2 regions of the Metabacillus indicus genome follow, and region 1 is predicted to be linked to the other one. Evidence: riboswitches for the same ligand, from Rfam matches in the RefSeq annotation. Region 1 holds a riboswitch; the other holds the start of a gene.
What was found. Region 1 has a riboswitch for lysine ahead of ACK1LH_RS17995 (amino acid permease). Riboswitches for the same ligand answer to the same signal wherever they lie in the genome.

Region 1 (3,416 bases):
CTTCAAAGGCTTTTTTCGTAAAAGAGGTAAGCTCCTCCCCGAAGTTTGAGAACTGATCAAGAATAAACTCTGCTCCCTCCTGGTAGGAAACCTTCGACTCTTTGCCGCCGATCGGCGCATCAAGATCATACCAGCTGAGTTTTTCCACCCCAAGAAGCTCTGCTTTTCTTTTTAAATACTTCACTAGAGACTGCTTGTTTTCAGAAATAACCTTCCACATCACATCAAGCGTTTCCCGCTTCATCCGGTTGATTTCAAGCGGCTCGCTGAGCACATCGTTCCAGCCGCGCTTTTCGTAGACATTCAGCCTGAAGCCCGCAAGATGATTCAGCGTCTGTGCAAATAAATCCGCTTTGCTTCCCCATGCTTTTTCCCACTCTTCAAATACAGCCTTGCGGACTTCACGATCCCCGCTTGAGAATTTATTGGCTGCCTGGCCAACTGAAAGTTCTTTTATTTCTCCATCTTCTCTAAATGGAATTTTCACTGTTGAGACGAGCGTGTCATAAAATTGTCCCCACGCATGATATCCATCAACAGAAAGAGCATTAATCAGCGTTTCCTGCTCCATCGGCAGTTTATTCTTCGCTTTGTTTCTGCGTTCAGTAAGCACATAGCTAAGGTCAGCAAGACTTTCCGTCAAAATAAGCTCTTCCCAGACTCCATCCTCCACTTTTACAAGCTTTTGATCAAGGCTTGCGAGTGCATTCTGAAAGTGGGAGCTGAGCTGCGTTACTTTCCCTCTCAGAACAGCAGCGTGTTTGTCCTCTGTATCCTGAGCCTGCAGGCAGCCAACAAAAGCACCCGCCTGTCTAATTCTTTTAGCAATCCCCTGGAATGAGTCAAGGATTTCATTAAGGTAAACGTGATCCTCTTTTGAGCTTGGCACAACCAGCTGATCTGCCTCTGCCTGAAATAATGGAACGTCCTTTTCAAGCTCTTCTAAGTGACGCTTAAAACTTTCAGACTTGCTGCCTCCTTCAAAAAATACATCCAAATTCCATGTTTCTGCATATGTAGCGGCTTTCATAAGTTTACCCCCCATTAAGTATTTCGCTGCACTAAATAAACTGACAGGTCTATTATATAACATCGGCTTGAATTTTTGTATAATTCTTACTCTTTTCAAATACAAAAAAAACAGCCTGCAGGCTGTTTTTAGTTACTTCACCGATTTATCTGATTTTACCTCATCGTCATCCATTAAACCTTTTGTTGCATTTTTGAATTCTCTCAGTGTTTTGCCTGCAGCTTTGCCCAGCTCCGGAAGTTTTTTCGGTCCGAAAAGCAGGAGTGCCACAAACACAATCAACATGATTTCGCCGAATCCCAAGTTCATCATGTAACCTTCTTCCATGTCATATTTTCATAAAAATAGAAAGAAAACGCTATCTTTGTAAATTATAGTAGATTCCTGTGTACAATGCAAAGTGAAGTTTTGGTGACAATTATTTCAAGATATCATGCAATTATTGCTATATGGTATATCTCGTTGACAAACTTATTTCTCCCTGCTAAATTAATTCTATTAAAATAACATTAAAAAATCCTCACGACATCTCAGTGAGGTAGAGGTTGCGCGATTGGAAGAGTAGCATGCATGAGGCCGGTGGGGCTGATGAACGCATGACGAAAGGCCTTCGCGCCGAAGTGTATAACAGCCACACTGTTATACGCTGGGACGGCATTAAACAGGTGCCGGACTGCCGCAGATTTTTCTGCGGAGTGCTATCTGGAGATGATCGTGAGTTTTTGCGTACTGTGGCGCACGGACTTTTCCGTGCGTCTTTTTGTTTGTTTTTATTAAGAATGACACAGACTGATCATAAGGTATGTGTTCCATAGGAGGTTTCACATTTTGAAACAGAAAAAATGGGGTTTCTGGCTGTTAACAGCCTTTGTTGTAGGAAATATGGTCGGTTCGGGTATTTTCATGCTTCCGAGCACACTTGCACAAACGGCAAGTCCTCTCGGTGTAACGAGCGCCTGGCTTGTCACTGGATTCGGCGTTCTGATGATTGCTCTTGTTTTCGGCAATCTTTCTATCCGCAGACCCGATTTGACGGCAGGTCCTCAAAGCTATGCGAAAGCCCTTTTTGATTCTCCTAAGAAAGGAAATGTCGCAGGCTTCAGTATGGTCTGGGGCTACTGGGTCGCGAACTGGATCAGCAATGTTGCCATTATCACCAGCTTTGCCGGCTACTTATCTTCCTTTTTCCCGATTATGTCGGACAAATCTGTTCTTTTTACAATAGGCTCACAGGACGTTCAGCTTGGGAGAGCAGTAACGTTTGCTGTCTGTACCATTCTGCTTTGGGGCACTCATTCCATTCTTGTCACAAACATGACAGGTGCAGGGAAGCTTAATTTTGCTGCTACCGCTTCTAAAGTCATTGGATTTATGCTGTTTATCATTGCCGGATTATTTGCACTTGAAACTGCCGCGTTCGGCGAATTTTATTTCCCGGTTGAAACAGACAGCGGCAGTACCCTCGGACTGACAAGTCAAATTCAATTCGCCGCGATCTCAACTTTATGGGCGTTTGTCGGAGTAGAATCTGCCGTGATATTATCAGGACGCGCATCCTCACAGAGAGATGTGAAAAAAGCAACTATTACCGGCTTAATCATTGCCGTTTTCATCTATTTGATTATCACACTTATAACCATGGCTGTTCTTCCGCATGACCAGCTGCAGACCTCCGACAAACCGTTCGTCGATGTGCTCTCCGTTATTTTAGGAGATGCAGGAGCGAATGCAATGGCTCTGCTCGCCGTTGTGTCCCTGTTCGGTTCCACCATCGGCTGGATTCTGCTTTCTTCTGAAGTGCCGTATCAGGCTGCGAAGTCAGGCATCTTCCCGGCATTCTTTGCAAAGACCAATAAAAAAGGCAGTCCTAAAAATGCCCTGCTGATAACGAATTTAATGTCGCAGATCTTTATTTTTTCAACGATTTCAGGGACCATCAGCGAAGCATATACGTTCCTGACAACGTCAGCTACACTTGCTTATCTTTTCCCGTACCTTGTCTCCTCCATCTTCTTCCTGAAGCTGATCGCTAAAGGAGAAACGTATGATCTGGTAAAGGGTTCACGTGTAAAAGACGGGATCATCGCGTTCATTGCCTGCTTGTACTCTGTCTGGGTGATCGTCACCGGAACAGCGGACCTTAAAACATTTGCTCTGGGCGTAGGCCTTTTCCTTGCAGGCTTTGTGATCTATCCTTTCCTTGTAAAGTACATGAAAAAAGAAGAATCTGCCTCTGCTTAACCAAAAGGGCTGCATCCATTATGCAGCCTTTTTAATTTGCTGCCGGAGCAAACATCTGGCTTGCACAATACTCAATGATTTCCCTCCTTCTTATGATTCCAATGAAGATTCCTTTGTCATCAGTCACTGGCACAAAATTCTGTTC
Region 2 (3,416 bases), 500 kb from region 1:
TGATCGTGTATGCCTTTACTACCACATGGGACAATGCCTTGCACCCTGCGTCTACAATGTGACCCAGGAACAGAACAGGCAGATGGTGGACGAAATGACGCGCTTTCTTAAAGGCGGATTTAAGCAGATTAAAGAGGAACTTTCAAAGAAAATGCTGGCTGCATCTGAGAACCTTGACTTTGAACGTGCGAAGGAATTCCGCGACCAGATTGCCCATATTGACGCCACGATGGAAAAGCAAAAGATGACGATGAATGACTTTGTCGACCGTGATGTGTTCGGTTATTCGTACGACAAGGGGTGGATGTGCGTTCAGGTGTTTTTTGTAAGACAGGGCAAGCTGATTGAACGGGATATTGCCATGTTCCCGCTTTATCAGGAACCGGAAGAAGAGTTTTTAACCTTCCTCGGCCAGTTTTACTCAAAGAGCAATCACATTCTTCCTAAAGAAATACTGCTTCCGGACAGCGTTGACCGGGAGATGGCTGCTGAGCTTCTCGGAGTCACTGCGACGCAGCCTCAGCGGGGAAAGAAAAAGGATCTCGTTCTGCTTGCACATGAAAATGCGAAAATTGCCCTTAAAGAAAAATTCTCGCTGATTGAGCGCGATGAAGAACGAACGATAAAAGCGATCGACCAGCTGGGTGAAAAAATGGGTATTTATACGCCTGCAAGAATTGAAGCCTTTGATAATTCAAACATTCAGGGTACAGATCCGGTATCGGCCATGATCGTTTTCATTGACGGGAAGCCTGCTAAAAAGGAATACAGAAAGTATAAAATTAAAACCGTTAAAGGCCCTGATGATTATGAGTCGATGCGGGAAGTTGTCCGCAGACGATATACGCGCGTCCTGAAAGAAGAACTTCCGCTTCCTGACTTGATTATTATTGACGGGGGAAAAGGCCACCTTGCAGCAGCTCAGGATGTGCTTGAAAATGAGCTTGGCTTGACCATACCTGTAGCAGGCCTTGTAAAGGACGACAAACATAGAACATCCAACCTCATGGTCGGCAGTCCGCCTGAAATTGTGGAGCTTGAACGAAACAGCCAGGAGTTCTATCTCCTCCAGCGCATTCAGGATGAGGTTCACCGGTTTGCGATTACTTTCCACAGGCAGACGCGCGGAAAGACCGCTTTTCAATCGATTCTGGATGACATACCCGGCGTTGGCGAAAAGCGCAGGAAGGTCCTGCTGAAACATTTCGGGTCTGTGAAAAAAATGAAAGAGGCAAGTATTGAGGACATTATCGCTGCAGGCATGCCTTCAAATACCGCAGAATTAATCTATGAAAAACTGCAGGAAAAAGAAGAAGCATAAAATGTTCTTGCTTTAAGCAGTAAGGTTTGCTAAAATTTTAACTAATTTCATAAATCAGATCGTTTAGTTCGTTAAATGACGGTAGAGGTGCGGACTTCAAGAGTAGCGCGTCAGAGGAAAATGGATTCCTTTGAAGACGCGTGAAAGGGGAGCGCCGCCGAAGCAAAGAAAGACCCATTTCTTCTCTTTGCTGGTTTTGCGTTTAAGAGACGCAGGATTGTCAAGAAGATGTTTTTCTTGGAGCGCTATCTCATTGTATGAATGAAGTTCCATTATTCGTTTATGCAAGCAATGAGATAGAGAATCTCATTGCTTTTTTTGCGTTTTCCGGGATTCTCCCTTTTACTTGCTGACGATCAAATAAGACTTGAAAGGCGAGAGGCGATATGGGTTTAATTGTACAAAAATTTGGGGGCACATCAGTTGGTTCTTCGGAGAAAATCATGAATGCTGCCAACCGTGCAGCTGAAGAAAGCCAAAAGGGCAACAGTGTTGTTGTCGTTGTATCGGCAATGGGGAAAACAACGGATCATTTAGTATCACTTGCAGCTGAAATCACACAAAAACCAAGCAAGCGCGAAATGGACATGCTGCTTTCAACAGGAGAGCAAGTGACCATCTCTCTACTGACAATGGCTTTGCAGGCGAAAGGCTATGACGCTGTTTCCTATACAGGCTGGCAGGCCGGCATCAGCACAGAGCACGTCCATGGAAATGCGAGAATTTCCGGAATTGATACAGAGAAAATAGAAAAACGGCTTTCTGAAGGGAAAATCGTCGTTGTTGCCGGATTTCAGGGCTTTGCAGACGGCAGCGAGATTACGACTCTTGGACGCGGAGGATCCGATACAACAGCAGTTGCCTTAGCAGCGGCGCTGAAAGCGGACAAATGCGATATTTATACAGATGTGACGGGTGTTTACACAACCGATCCGCGCTTTGTAAAAGGGGCAAGAAAGCTTGAGGGAATTTCCTATGATGAAATGCTTGAGCTCGCTAACCTGGGAGCGGGTGTCCTGCATCCGCGTGCAGTTGAATTTGCCAAAAATTACGGAGTACCGCTTGAAGTCAGATCCAGCACAGAAGCCGAACGGGGCACGCTTATTGAGGAGGAAACAGATATGGAACAGAATTTAATTGTAAGAGGCATTGCATTTGAAGATCAGGTGTCAAAAGTGACGGTTTGCGGGCTGCAAAACGGATTGATGGCTCTTTCCACCATTTTCAAAACACTCGCAAGCCACGGAATCAATGTGGATATTATTATTCAAAGTACAGCAAACGCACAGATTGCTTCTCTTTCATTCTCTGTTAAAACAGGTGAGGTCGAAGAGACCGTGCACGTTCTTGAAACGTATAAGGAGGAACTCGGATTTGAACGGATCGAATTTGAAAACGGCCTGGCCAAAGTCTCGATCGTAGGATCCGGAATGGTCTCAAACCCGGGAGTTGCCGCGGAAATGTTCCATGTTCTTGCGAAGGAACAGATTGAGGTGAAAATGGTCAGCACGTCAGAAATAAAAGTTTCAACGGTAGTCGGCCATGCTGATATGGTGAAAGCGGTAGAAGCGCTGCACGACGCATTTGAACTTTCAGAGCAGCCGGCAGGTGTCCTTGGCGCCAACTGAGAGCTTTGATGAAAATAAAAAAAAGGGCGGGTATCATGAGTACCCGTCCTTTATTCGTTTTCAAACTCCATGTCTTTGTAGTCCCATTTCACAGTAAAGTGAACTTTGTCCGCACGTTTTTTAACATGCTCATATGTTTCGGTGATCTGCTTGTTCATGCGCTGCACCTGCTGGGCGATGAAACCTGCTTCAAGCTGGAACGAAGGTTCTTTCATCGTTTTAAATCTTGCCTGGATCAGTTCGCTTTGCAGCTGAAATTCCATTTCGTCTTTTTTCTTATGTACAAGTGAAAGGTTTCCAAAGCCTGCGAGCGAAAAGAAAGCGATCAGCTCGTCGATGGATTCTGCCGGATACTTCCGCGCAAGGCTCTTGCCTGCCCAGTACATCATGGAAGCGGACTCGTTCCCCAAAATGTCAGGAATAAGCACTTCTCTAAGGAGTTCATATGCAAACGCAGGCACCTGCAT

Region 2: linked by a shared signal. The riboswitch ahead of ACK1LH_RS15485 (aspartate kinase) and the one ahead of ACK1LH_RS17995 (amino acid permease) in region 1 are both predicted to bind lysine.

What each region holds. Positions count from the first base shown of each region.
Region 1 covers NZ_CP176757.1:3,506,165-3,509,580, forward strand. Annotated here, with positions in the region: gene ACK1LH_RS17985 (M3 family oligoendopeptidase) at 1-1,030, opposite strand, end outside; gene ACK1LH_RS17990 (twin-arginine translocase TatA/TatE family subunit) at 1,163-1,339, opposite strand; lysine riboswitch at 1,562-1,739, shown strand; gene ACK1LH_RS17995 (amino acid permease) at 1,856-3,271, shown strand; gene ACK1LH_RS18000 (CBS domain-containing protein) at 3,303-3,416, opposite strand, start outside.
Region 2 covers NZ_CP176757.1:3,008,912-3,012,327, reverse strand. Annotated here, with positions in the region: gene uvrC (excinuclease ABC subunit UvrC) at 1-1,321, shown strand, start outside; lysine riboswitch at 1,396-1,577, shown strand; gene ACK1LH_RS15485 (aspartate kinase) at 1,708-2,949, shown strand; gene ACK1LH_RS15480 (YslB family protein) at 3,000-3,416, opposite strand.